Regions from separate parts of the Pseudokineococcus sp. 5B2Z-1 genome, predicted to be linked through region 1. Evidence: predicted binding sites of a transcription regulator. Region 1 holds the regulator's gene; each other region holds the start of a gene.
What was found. Region 1 encodes LexA, which represses DNA repair genes until DNA is damaged. Its sites were predicted from a motif close to TCGAACANNTGTTCGA; they were not measured.
Positions count from the first base shown of each region.

Region 2: the regulator LexA is predicted to act here: its motif matches at 1,829-1,844, upstream of WDV85_RS14450 (DUF6504 family protein).
Region 3: the regulator LexA is predicted to act here: its motif matches at 1,757-1,772, upstream of WDV85_RS13700 (HNH endonuclease signature motif containing protein).
Region 4: the regulator LexA is predicted to act here: its motif matches at 2,112-2,127, upstream of WDV85_RS12710 (HNH endonuclease signature motif containing protein).

Region 1 is NZ_JBBHZG010000003.1:313,791-316,989, reverse strand. It holds gene WDV85_RS10000 (ATP-dependent DNA helicase) at 1-798, shown strand, start outside; gene WDV85_RS09995 (UdgX family uracil-DNA binding protein) at 908-1,579, shown strand; gene lexA (transcriptional repressor LexA) at 1,673-2,389, opposite strand; gene WDV85_RS09985 (LysM peptidoglycan-binding domain-containing protein) at 2,987-3,199, shown strand, end outside.
Region 2 is NZ_JBBHZG010000006.1:78,199-81,397, reverse strand. It holds gene WDV85_RS14465 (thymidine phosphorylase) at 1-377, shown strand, start outside; gene WDV85_RS14460 (hypothetical protein) at 515-835, shown strand; gene WDV85_RS14455 (aminoacyl-tRNA deacylase) at 890-1,612, opposite strand; gene WDV85_RS14450 (DUF6504 family protein) at 1,892-2,287, shown strand; gene WDV85_RS14445 (SAV_6107 family HEPN domain-containing protein) at 2,297-2,890, shown strand; gene WDV85_RS14440 (PHP domain-containing protein) at 2,894-3,199, shown strand, end outside.
Region 3 is NZ_JBBHZG010000005.1:152,804-156,002, reverse strand. It holds gene WDV85_RS13705 (bifunctional [glutamine synthetase] adenylyltransferase/[glutamine synthetase]-adenylyl-L-tyrosine phosphorylase) at 1-102, shown strand, start outside; gene WDV85_RS13700 (HNH endonuclease signature motif containing protein) at 199-1,680, opposite strand; gene WDV85_RS13695 (YrhK family protein) at 1,927-2,244, opposite strand; gene WDV85_RS13690 (siderophore-interacting protein) at 2,311-3,199, opposite strand, start outside.
Region 4 is NZ_JBBHZG010000004.1:421,674-424,872, reverse strand. It holds gene WDV85_RS12715 (sensor histidine kinase) at 1-99, shown strand, start outside; gene WDV85_RS12710 (HNH endonuclease signature motif containing protein) at 176-2,077, opposite strand; gene WDV85_RS12705 (aldo/keto reductase) at 2,220-3,179, shown strand.

The DNA of each region.
Region 1 (3,199 bases):
ACCGTCGTGCTGACCTCGGCCACCCTCACCACGGGCGGCACCTTCACCGGCGCCGCGCAGTCGGTCGGCCTCGCGCGCCCTCCCGCCGCGGGGGAGGACGCCGGCCCGGGCCCGAGCTGGGACGGGCTCGACGTCGGCAGCCCCTTCGACTACCCCCGCCAGGGGATCCTCTACCTGGCGCGCCACCTGCCCGTGCCGGGGCGCGAGGGCGCCGGGACGCCGGTCGTCGACGAGGTCGTCGAGCTCGCCCGCGCGGCCGGGGGGCGCACGCTCGGGCTCTTCTCCTCCCGGCGGGCCGCCGAGGCCGCCGCGGAGGTGCTGCGCGAGCGCCTCGACGTCCCGGTCCTGTGCCAGGGGGACGACGTGACGCCGACCCTCGTGCGGGAGTTCGCGGCCGACCCCAGCAGCGTCCTCGTCGGCACGCTGTCGCTGTGGCAGGGCGTCGACGTCCCCGGCCCCTCGTGCCAGCTCGTGACGATCGACCGCATCCCCTTCCCTCGGCCCGACGACCCGCTGCTGTCCGCGCGCGCCGAGGCCGTGGCCCGCGCCGGCGGCAACGGTTTCCTCGCGGTCTCGGCCCAGCACGCGGCCCTGCGCCTGGCGCAGGGCGCGGGGCGTCTCGTGCGCTCGACGGCCGACCGCGGGGTCGTGGCCGTCCTCGACCCGCGGCTCGCGACCGCCCGGTACGCCGGCTTCCTGCGCGCGAGCCTGCCGCCGCTGTGGGCCACGAGCGACCGCGAGGTCGTCATCGGGGCGCTGCGCCGGCTCGACGCCGCGGCGCGGGCTGCGGAGGGCTGAGGGACCGGAGCAGGGGCGCCCGGAGCAGGGGCGCTCGGAGCGGGGGCGCCCGGAGCGGGGGGCGCCGCCCTGCGAGGCGCGCCGGGGCCCGCCGACCTAGCGTGCGGGCATGGCCGCCGCTGCCCGACCCGACCGTCCCGGAGCCGCCGAGTGGGTGCCGCAGGACCCCGCCCTGCGCGACGTCGAGCACCTGCGGGCCGCGGCGCGCGAGTGCCGCGGCTGCGAGCTGTGGGAGCCGGCGACGCAGGTCGTCTTCTCCGCCGGATCCCCCTCCGGCCGGATGGCCCTCGTCGGCGAGCAGCCCGGGGACCAGGAGGACCGCCGGGGCGTGCCCTTCGTCGGGTCCGCAGGGCGGCTGCTCCAGGCCGCGGTCGAGGAGGCGGGCATCGCCCGCGAGGACGTCTACGTCACCAACGCCGTCAAGCACTTCCGCTTCACGCAGAGCGCTCCGGGCAACCGCCGCGTCCACGCCACGCCCGACGCGGGCCACGTCACCGCCTGCCGGCCCTGGCTGGCCGCCGAGCTCGCCGCCGTCGACCCGGACGTCGTCGTCGTCCTGGGCGCGACGGCCGGTCGCGCCCTGCTCGGCCCGTCCTTCCGCGTGACGAAGGAGCGCGGCCGGGTGCTCGAGCGGGAGACGAGCCGGGGCCCCAAGCGCTTCGTGGCGACCATCCACCCGTCCGCCGTCCTGCGGACCCCGGACGACCAGCGCGAGGAGGCCCGCGCCGGACTCGTGGCCGACCTGCGGGTGGCCGCCGAGGCGCTCGGGCCGACGGCCTAGCCGTCCGCGCCCCCAGCGCCCCGGCGGCCGAGGGCGGAGCGTCCCGGCGCCCGAGGGACTGCACCCCGGGCCGTCGCCCCCGGGTCGCCCCGCTCAGACGCTGCGCAGCACCGCCACGACCCGGCCGAGGACGACGGCCTCGTCGCCGGGGATGGGCTCGTAGGCGGCGTTGCGCGGCAGCAGGCGCACGTGGCCGTCGCGCCGCTGGAACACCTTGACGGTGGCCTCGCCGTCGATCATCGCGGCCACGACCTCGCCGTTCTCGGCGACCGGCTGCTGGCGGACGACGACCCAGTCCCCGTCGCAGATGGCGGCCTCCACCATCGAGTCGCCGGCGACCTTGAGCAGGAAGAGCTGCCCGTCGCCGACGAGCTGGCGCGGCAGGGGGAAGACGTCCTCGACCGCCTGCTCGGCGAGGATCGGCCCGCCCGCCGCGATCCGTCCGACGACCGGCACGTAGGTGGCCGCGGGGCGCGCGTCGCCGGCCCCGGTCTCGTCCGGAGCGCCGGCGTCCGCCGCGGCCTCGTCGGGGACGGCGCGCAGCAGGGGCTCGCCCCCGGCCGCCGCGCCGCGCGAGCCCGGTACGACGACCTCGATGGCCCGGGGGCGACGGGGGTCGCGGCGCAGGAAGCCCTTGCGCTCGAGCGCCGCCAGCTGGTGCGCGACGCTGGACGGGCTCGTCAGCCCGACGGCCTCCCCGATCTCCCGCATGCTCGGGGGGTAGCCGCGCCGCTCGACGGCCTCGCCGATGCACTCGAGCACCTTGCGCTGGCGCGCGGTGAGGCCGTCGACCGCCGGCGCGTCGGGCATCTCGACGACCGTCGCCCCGGAGCCCTCGCCCGCCCGGTCCTCGCCGGCCCCAGCGCCGTCGGCTGCCTGCTGCCGGCCGTCCTGCTCCTCGTCGCCGCTGCGCCGCGCCACGTGGCCTCCCGAGCTCGGTGTCGGCGACCGCCCTCGTGCGGGACGCCGTGCCGGCCAGGGTAGGGAGACCGCACCACATGATCAAACACCTGTTCGAGCGTGTCGCGTGCGGATCTCGCGGTGCGGTGGGGCGCCGCGGGGCCTCGGGCGCGACGGTCGGGCGCGACCGTCCGGACCTCTCGCGCGGTCGTTCGGAGGGTCGGGGTGGCCGTGGCGCACGGCGGGCGGCGCCCGTTGTCGGTGGTCGGTGCTGGAGTCGTGCACGTCGGCGGGGCGCCCGTCCTCCTCGGGGGCCGGCGCCCCTCGCCGGGTCCGGTCGAACACCTGTCTGGACGCCGGGCCGCCACGCTGGTACAACATCGCACAGACGTTCGACCGACAGCGCGAGCCGTCGGCCCTCCCGGGCCCCCGGCGCCGCAGCCGCCCTCGACACGCACGTCCGCGGAGCCTCCGGCAGGAGGGGCCGTGGTCCTCCCGGAGGTCACCATGAGCGCACTGGTCCTGCTCCCGCCGCTGGGCGCCCCCGCGCGCAGCCCGCGCTCGGGCGCTCGACGTCGCCACCTGTCCCTCGTCCCGGCGCCCCGCCGCGCACCTCGACCCGTGCCGGCCGTGCGCCGCACCGCGCCCGTGGTGGCGCCGGCGCCGGTCGCCGAGCTGCCGGTCCCCGAGGCACCGGTCGGGGCGGCGGGATCGTGCCGG
Region 2 (3,199 bases), on a different contig from region 1:
TCTGGCGGCGCATGGTCGCCGCGCAGGGCGGGGACCCGGGCGCCGAGCTGCCCCGCGCCCGCGAGACGGACGTCGTCCTCGCGCCCGCCGACGGCGTCCTCGTGCGCCTCGACGCGCTCGCCGTCGGCGTCGCCGCCTGGCGCCTCGGGGCCGGGCGCGCGCGGCGGGAGGACCCGGTGCAGGCGGGGGCGGGCGTCGAGCTGCACGCCAAGCCGGGCGACGCCGTCCGCGCCGGCCAGCCGCTGATGACCCTGCACACCGACACCCCGGAGCGCTTCGGGCGCGCCCGCGAGGCGCTCGAGGGCGCCGTGGACGTCGCCCCCGAGGGCTCGCGCCCCGACGTCCCGGAGCTCGTGCTCGACCGCGTCGGCGGCTGAGGCTCCTCCCCCCCCGGCTGGTCGCCCCCGCTCGCCGACCTCCTCGTCCCGTGCCCGTCGGGGTCGCGCTCCCCGGGCGGGGCGCCCAGGGTGGGGCACCGGCGGGCGGACGCCCGCCGGTGGGACGAGGAGGACGCGTGAGCGAGCAGACGGGCAGCACCGGGGCCGACGGGACCGAGGGCGACCGCGCGGAGGAGCCGCGCGAGGTCGACGTCTTCGACAACGCGGAGGTCGAGACCGTCCAGGGGGAGCAGACGAACTACGTCTCCCGCGCCTCCGGGGGCGGCTCGGTGCCGGAGGACCAGGACGAGACCACCCACCTGCCGGACTCCACGGGCACCTCCGGCGGCGACCCGCTGGGCGGCGTCCTCGCGGGCGAGGACGCGCCGTCGACCGACGGAGCCGTCAGCGGTGACACCGGCCCGGAGCACCACGGCCAGCAGGGCGGCGGCTACTGACCCGGGTCGTGGTCGTGGTCGGCCGGCCCGGGGGGCGCGACCCCCGGGCCGGCGTCAGGACAGCTCGACCGGGTGCCCGAGGGTGATGCGCAGCAGCTCCTCGTAGCTGGTGCTCATCGCCGTGCCCGGGCGGCCCGCGGGCGCCCACAGGACGGCGTGGTCGCCCAGGGCGGTGTCGACGAGGACGACGTCGACCCGCAGGGCGTCGGTCGGCAGGCCCGTCGGCGGGAGGTCCTCCGGGGCGCAGCCGGTGAGGGCCAGCACCTCGTGGGGGGCGGCGGCGCGGACGGCGGTGACGCCGAGGCCGGACGCCGCCCCCGCCACGTCCGTCGCGCGCACGCGCCGCCGCTGGGGCGCGAGGACGAGGACGGCCGGCACCTCGGCGTCACCGGCGCCGCGCCGCTCGGCCCCGCCGGCGAGCGGCGGCCGCGGGTCCTCGTCCAGCTCGTCGTCGTACCGGGTGGCGGTCGGCGCGGCCGGGTCCTCCTCCTCGACGAGCAGCAGGTGGCAGCGCACGAGCGCCCCGACGGGGACCCCCAGCTCGTCGGCGAGGTCCTCGGGGGAGCGGGCCACGTGGTCGAGGACGACGACGTCCGCCTCCGCCCCCGCGTCGGCGAGCGCCTGGCGCACCCGCGTGGTGCGGGGGTCGGCGTCCGCGAGCGCGACGACGTCGTCGCGGGCCGGGGGGCCCTCGGCGGCCGCAGCGGTCGACGGCGTCGGCGGCGTCGGCGGCGTGGCGCCCGGCGTCCCGGCGGCGACGGCCTCGGGCGGCGACATGCGCGGAGGCTAGTGGGGCCGGGCCCCGGCTCCGCCACCGCCCGGGTGCGACGCGCCGCGGTCCCCGCCGCGCGCCCGTGGTCCGTGCGCAGGTGCCCTCGCCCGTGCCCTCGCCGAGGTCGTCGTCCGGGCCTGTCGGCGTGTCCCGCGGGTGTCCGCGGCGTGTCCCCGGCTCGTCTTGACGGCTGTCGGTGGGCCGCGCTTCACTCCAGTGCGTCGAACAGGTGTTCGACAGGAGGTGGGCCTCCGCTCAGCGGGGCCCGGGCCGGAGGGGGCAGCGTGGCACGCACCTACGACGACGAGGTCGACGTCCGCACCGCACCGCGGGCGGGGGCGTCCGAGGGCGAGCCCGCGGACGGCGCCGCCGCCGAGCAGCCCGCGGCCTTCGTCTGGCACGGCCGGCTGCACGTCGTGCGCGCCGTCCTCGGCCGGTGGTACGAGCGCCGGGCCTGGTGGGAGCAGGACCCCCAGCGCGCGGAGGAGGCGCCCGTGCTGGTGGCCGCCGGGTCGGCCGCGCCGAGGGCCGCGCGGGCCGTCCGGGCGCCGTCGCTGGACCGGGAGGTCTGGCAGGTCGAGGCCAGCGCCGGCCGGGCCGCCGGCAGCGGCGTGTACGAGCTGTGCCGCGAGGACCCCGCCGTGCCCGGCGGGTGGACCCTGCGCCGCGTGGACGACTGAGGGGGCCCGGTGACGACGACGAGCACGACGGGCAGGACGGGCACGACCAGCAGGACGACAGCGACGGACGTGGTGGGCGCGGCGGTGCGCGGCGCGGTGGCCACCGGTCGGGGCGGGAGCGCCGACCGGGGGGCCGGGCCGGTGCTCGCCGGCCGGCCGGCCGCCGCCGCGGCCGACCTGCTGGCGCGCGCCCGTGACGGCCTCGGGGCCGCGCGCGCCGCCGGCAGCCCGGGCGAGCGCTACGTGGCCGCGCACCTGGCGGCCCTGCGCAGCGCCGCCGCCGTCCTCGCGGTGCGGGGGCGCCCGCGGCGCGGCGCCGTCCTCGGGGTGTGGCAGGTGCTCCCGCGGGTCTGCCCGGAGCTCGCCGAGTGGGCGCTGCTGTTCGCGGCCGGGGCGCCGCGCCGGGCCGCCGTCGAGGCGGGCCGCACCGGCGTCGTCAGCGCGCGCGACGCGGACGACCTGCTGCGCGACGCCGAGGCGTTCACCGGGGTGGTCGCCGACGTCCTCGGGCTGCCGCGCCCGGTGCCGACGGGGCCGGTCGGGCTCGTCGCGGCCGGCCCCCGGCCCGGACGCGCCGGTGCGCCCGGCGCCGGCGGGGGCTGAGCCGTGCCCTTCCCGCACCTGCACGTCGCGTCGGGGTACTCGCTGCGGCACGGGGTCTCGAGCCCCGACGCGCTCGTGGCCCGGGCCGCCGAGCTGGGGCTCGACACCCTCGCCCTCACCGACCGCGACGGCCTGTACGGCGCCGTCAAGCACGTCACGGCCTGCTCGGAGGCGGGCCTGGCGCCGGTCCTCGGGGTCGACCTCGCGGTCGAGCCGTCCGGGCTGGCCGCCGGGCTGCCCGCGTGGGCCGACCCCTCCCGGGCCGTGCGCGAGCGCGCGGCGGCGGGGGGCCCGGCGCGGGGCGGCGCG
Region 3 (3,199 bases), on a different contig from region 1:
CCGACCGGCTCCGCCGGGGCGCTCGACGACGAGCACCGACGCCGCACCCGCCGGGCGAGGGCCGTCGTCGAGCGACTGCTCTTCGGGTGGCAGGACGACTGACGCACTCGCCGTCGGGCGGGTGAGGCCTCGTCGGCGCTGGGGCGGCACCGAGGTGGTCAAACCCACTCCTGTGCCACCGCAGGCTCGGGCGGCGCCTCAGGCCGCGCGGCCGCGAGGGTGGCCCTCCTCCTCTCCGCGCGTGGTGGCGCGCTGGCGCCAGGCGTCGACGACGCGGTCGACGCGTTCTCGCCAGGGCGGGGGCGGGACGTGGGGCTCGCTGCGGTCCGGCGGGTGCCAGACGACCTGGGTGCCGCGCAGCTCGCCGCGCCAGCCCTGGCGGTGGACGAGGCGGTGGTGGTGGCCGCAGAGGCAGGTGCCGTTGCGCTCGCTGGTCGACCCGCCGCGGGAGTACTCGGTGATGTGGTGGACGTGGCACCACTCGGCGGGGCGGGTGCACGAGCCGAAGGTGCAGGTCTGGTCGCGCAGCCGGATGGCGGTGCGGATCGCCTCGGGCCACGCGTAGACGGACCGGCCGACGTCGAGCGGCTGCCCCTCCGCCGTCGTGAGGACGGGCACGAGCTGCGCGTCGCAGGCGAGCAGGGCCGCCGTCTCGCCGGAGACGGGGTGCCCGCCGGGCAGGTGGCCAGGGGCGGCGCCGGGCGCCGCGGGGCCGAGCAGGGTTGCCAACGGGACGGTGACGAGCAGGCGGGGGCGTGACGACGAGGACCCGGTGCGGCCGGCGAGGTGGGCGTCGGCGACGGTGAGCAGCGCGTCGGCCAGCCGTCGGGCGTGGGACCGGGTGTCCGGGGTGCCGTCGGAGGCGGGCCGAGGGGCGGACAGCGGCTCGAGGGCGGCCATGAGGGTGGCGCCGCCGACCGGGTCGAGGACGCCGGACAGGAGCCAGGCGCCGTCGTCGGTCTGGGTGCAGCGGACCTGTCGCTGGTTCTCCTGGCGCGCCTCGGTGCGGGCGAGGTCGTCGTCGGCACCCGGGTCCAGGCGGGCGGTGAGGTGGCGGCCCACGCGGGCGAGCTGGCGCGGGTCGAGGTGGCGGGCCTGCTCGACGAGGAAGGCCTGGGCGTCGACGCGGGTCGCGCTGTCGACGTCGGGGTGCAGGCGCAGCAGGGCGGTGCGGATGACGCCGGCGTGGTCGCCCGTCAGGTCGCCGTCCGCGAGGGCGGTGCGGGTCGAGGCGAGGTCGGTGTCGAGCGCGACGGCGAGGTCGACCCGGCGGCGGGCGTGCTCGGCGCGGGTGGTCGTGGCGCCGACGAGCCAGTCGGCGGTCGACGGCGCCCCGGTCGCGCGTCCGACGCGGCGCTCCTCGGCGGTGGACAGCAGGCGCAGGCGGACGGCGTCGAGACGGGACGCCTGGCGCTCGAGGTCGACCACGGCGGCGCGGACCTCGTCGTCGGTGCACCGCCAGGTCTCGGCGGCGAGCAGGGCGTCGAGGGTCGCGGTCAGGGCGGCGAGACCGTCGGCGACCGTCGCGGCGTCCTGCTCAGCGGCGCCCTCGGCGTCGGGCTCGAGGGAAGCCTCGGCGTCGGGCTCGGGGGGCGGACCAGAGGCGGTGGGAGGGCTCGTCGGTGTGGACGGGGCGGGCTGCTCGCCCGTCCCGTCGCGTCCGCCGTCCTCGACTGCCACGGGGACGACGCTAGGGGTGACCACCGACAGCCGAGCCGCCGCCGCAGGCCTCTGACCTGCAATGATGTGTCGTCACTCGAACGTGAGTACGATGATCACCCGACCGAGCGGGTTCCGTCGGCCGCGGACATCAGGGGTGTCGTGACGGCGCGTCGGCCCTCGAGGTCCGCGGTCGCGTCGGTCCGACGGCGTGCTGCCCCGCGGACTCCGCGGCGGCTCTCGCGCTCCGGCGCCGCCGTCCGCGGGTCAGTACTCGGCGCCGCTGTCGAGCGGCGAGCCGTGCCGGCGCTGCAGGTGGATCTTGCGCGCGAGCCGGATGGCGGGACGGGCGAGGAACTGGATGCTGCCGACGAGGAAGAACCACGTGCCGACGTAGCTCGTCGACTCCCAGAAGAACAGGATGCTGCCGATGACGAACCACAGCGCCATGAGGACGTCGTTGACGATGCTCAGCAGCTCGTAGCGCTGCCGGAGCACGAGCTCGTCGCGGCCGATGCGCAGGTGCAGGTCGTCGCCGGAGCGGGACACGAGTCCTCCAGGGTGGTGCGGGCGGGAGCGACCCATGCTGGGGGCGCGACGGCGGGCGGGCCAGTCGCGCAGGGAGCGCGCAGGGCCCTGCGCGCGCCGGCCTCAGCCCGGGAGCGGCGTCGTCGGCCGCAGCCTCCGCACGCCGGGGGCGTTCTTCGACGCGCCGACCTTCCAGTAGCCCTTGGCGTGCACGCGCTGCGGGTCGACGCGCCGCACCTCCGACAGGTGGCGCTGCAGGCGCCGCACCGCGCCGGACTCGGCGGCCAGGAGCACCTGCACCTGCTCGCCGTCGCCCGCGGGCCAGTCCAGGCCGGTCACGGCGGCCTCGAGGGGCTGCCCGGAGACGGCGACGTCGGGCCCGCGGTGCACCCAGCGCCACTCCACGTCGGCGGCCGTGGCCACCTCCTGCTCCTCGGCGGCGTCCGCGACCTCGACGACGGCGACCGCCCGAGCGCCCGCGGGCAGCGCCTCGACGACGGCGGCGACGGCGGGCAGGCCCGTCGCGTCGGCGAGGAGGAGGTGGACGTCCGTCGTCGGCAGCGCCCGGTAGCCCGACGACGGCCCGGAGGCGCCGACGGTGTCGCCCGGCCGCGCGGCCTGCGCCCAGCCCGAGGCGAGCCCGCCCTCGTGGAGGACCACGTCGACGTCGACCTCGCCCGCCGCGGGGTCCCCGGCACGGGCACCCTCACCGGCGCGGGCGCGCCGCACCGTGTACGAGCGACGCGCGCAGACGGCGAGCTCGTCCAGGCCGGGGGAGCCCGCGCCCGGCGCGGGGAAGGCCATCTTGACCTTCGCCCCCGGCGCCGCGTCGGTGAAGACCGCCGGGTCGGCCCCGCCGAGGACGACGCGCAGCATCTGCGGCGTCACGGTCTCCGTCCGGACGACGTGCAGCAGGTGCAGGCCGTGCGCGGGCACGTGGCGCGGGCCCGGACCTGCTGACGGAGGGGCCGTCGTCCCGACCGAGGACGCGCTCGAGGGCTGGGCGCCGGCG
Region 4 (3,199 bases), on a different contig from region 1:
GCCGGCGCCCGGGCCATGGGCGGGGACGCGCACCTCGACGAGGCCCCCGGCGGGGGTGCCCGGGTGGTCGTCTCCCTCCCGCGAGCGGGCGCGAGCTGACGGTCGGCCCGGTCTCCGCCCTCGGCCGACGGTCCGACGACGGCCACGGCGCGCGAGCCCACCCCACGGCGGCGCGTCACGGGTCGTCCCCGTCGGCGCGCTGCGTCGAAGAGGGCTCGCTGGGGGCCGTCGGCAGGTCGGTGCGACCGCCGCCGCCGGGCAGGTCGGAGGTCCCGGGGGGAGGGGACACGTCGGGAGGGGACTCGTCGGGAGGGGACTCGTCGGGAGGGCAGGACGGGTCGGGGCCACAGGAGGCGTCGGTCGGGCGGACGTGCCGCGAGCCCCGCTCTCGAGCCCGGCGCACCTCGTCGGCGGCACCGGGCTCGACGACGTCGACGGCCCCGCTCCTGCGGCCGGGCTCGCGTTCGGGGTCGTCGGGCCGGCCGGGCTCGTCGGGCCGGCCGCGCTCGTCGGGCCGGCCGTCCCGCCCCGTTCCGTCGGGGTGGTGGAGCCCGTCGGTCAGCTCGTCGGCGAGGTCCTCCAGTCGAGCGCGCCAGGGTGGTGGCGCGCTGGCCGGTGGCGGGTCGCCGGCGCGGGTGATGACGGGTCGGCCGTCGACGACGTGGGCGACCAGGGCGCCGGTGTGGACCCGGCGGTGGTCGTGCCCGCACACCAGCGCCAGGTTCGACAGGTCGGTGGGGCCACCGTCGGCCCAGTGCACGACGTGGTGCGCCTGGGTCCTGCTCACGGGGGCGTCGCAGTCCGGGCCGATGCACCCCCGGTCCCGGATCGCCAGCGCGCGGCGCTGCGCCGGGGTGACGGTGTACGCGGCCCGGCCGACGTCCAGCGGCTCCGAGCGCGAGCCCAGGACCGCGGGGACCACCTCGGCGTCGCACGCCAACCGGCGCACCGCCCCGGCCGACAGCGGGGCGTCGTCAGCCAGCAGGCCCGCCCCGGCCACGGCACCGGCCAGGGCGGACAGGTCCATCGTCACGACCACCCGGGCCCGGGCCCCGCCCTCGGAGGAGACACCGGTGGGGCTGCCCGGCGGGGCGGACAGGGCTTTGTCGGCCAGGGCCACGAGGGCGTCGGCGCGCCGCTGCGCGGCCGAACGCAGGTCCGGGCCGCCCTCCCCGGACGGCTCCGGGGCGGCGAGGGCCTCGATCGCGGTCATCAGGGTCGCGCCGGCCTCCGGGGCCAGGCGCCCGCGCACGTGCCAGGTCCCGTGCAGGTCCGGTGAGCAGTACAGCTCCCGCCGCCGGTGCGCCCGCTCCTCCCGCCGCCCCAGCAGGTCGCTCCCCTCCAGCGCCGCCTGGCCGTCGGCCAGGGCGTCCTCGCCGGCCTCGGACAGCTCCGCGCGGGCCAGCAACCCCGCCGCGTGATGGCGCAGCACCGTCAACGACACCTCCGGGGCGTGCTCCAGCAGCACCCGCTCCACCGCCGCCCGCCCCACCGGCCCGTAGTGCTCAGGCAGGTCCAGCACCGTCCCCGCGACCACGTCCGCCGCCTCCACGCTCACGAGCCCCGCAGCCAACGCGGCGCCCGTCGCGGCGCCCTCCCCCAGCCCCGCGCCCCGCCCGCCCGTGCGGGCGACCCGCTGCGCCGGCAGGCCCGCGCCGGTCACGAACGCGACCGTCGCCTGACGCCGCGCCGCCGTCGCCGGGTGCACCCCCAGCACCGACGCCAACTCACCGCGCCCGTCGCCGGCCCGCGACCGCGCCAGCACCGCCCGCTCCCCCGGCGTCAACCCACCCGGCACCAGCGCCTCACCCCGGGCCGCGACCTCCCCCAGCACCACCACCTGAGCGGCCTGGGCGACGCGCACCAAGGCCTCGAGCTCGACCAGCACGCCCCGCAGGTCACCCGTGGCCACCGACCACAGCCCCAGACCCGCCACCGCCGCCCGCCCCACCTCCAGGGCCGACCGCAGCGCCGCGATCGCGGGCGCCGCGCCAGCACCGCAAGCCGAGGCCGACGCCGCGTCCGGCACGGCGTCGGGCACCCCCGCACCCGACCCCAGCACCGCCTCGTCCTCCACACCCACGACCGTAGGCGCGACCACCGACAACGGATCGAACACGCGTTCGAGCGAGGGCAGAGGGAGCGTCGGGCGGGACGTGGAGGGCAGCCGGCCCCCTCCCACGGAGCGGCGGACCGCCCGCAGGCCTAGCGTCGAGCGCATGCGGATGAGGAACCTCGGCAGCAGCGGCCTGCGCGTCTCGGCGGTCGGCCTGGGCTGCAACAACTTCGGCGGCCGGCTCGACCAGGAGGCGACGACGGCGGTCGTCGACGCCTGCTTCGACCACGGCGTGACCTTCTTCGACACCGCCGACGTCTACGGCGGCCAGGGCGCCTCCGAGGAGGCGCTCGGCCGGGCCCTCGAGGGTCGCCGCGACGACGTCGTGCTCGCCACCAAGTTCGGCCTCGACATGGGCGGCCTCTACGGCGACGACTTCGGCGCCCGCGGCTCGCGGCGGTACCTGCGCCGCGCCGTCGAGGGCTCGCTGCGCCGGCTGCGGACCGACCACGTGGACCTCCTGCAGTACCACCGCCCCGACGGCGTCACGCCGCTCGAGGAGACGCTGACGGCGATGGGCGAGCTCGTCACCGAGGGCAAGGTCCGCTACCTCGGCACCTCGAACCTGCCCGCGTGGCAGGTCGCCGACGCGTCGTGGACGGCGCGCACCGCCCACCTCGCGCCCTTCGTCTCCGAGCAGTCGGAGTACTCGCTGCTGCGCCGCGGCGCCGAGGCCGAGCTGCTGCCCGCCTGCGCCGCGCACGGCGTCGGCTTCCTCCCCTACTTCCCCCTGGCGTCGGGGCTGCTCACCGGCAAGTACCGCCGGGGCGAGCAGGCGCCCGACGGCACGCGCCTCGCCGGTGACATGGGCCCGCGCTGGCTCACCGACGAGGCGTTCGACGTCGCCGAGGCCGTCGCCTCCTTCGCGGAGCAGCGCGACCGGTCGATGCTCGACGTGGCCTTCGCGGGCCTGCTGGCCCGCCCCGAGGTCTCGTCCGTCATCGCGGGGGCGACGAGGCCCGAGCAGGTCGCGGCCAACGTCGCCGCCGGCGACTGGGAGATGTCCGACGCCGACGCCGCGGAGCTGCGGTCGGCCCTCGACACGGCGACCGCCGCCGCCTGAGCAGCCGCCCCCCACCTCCT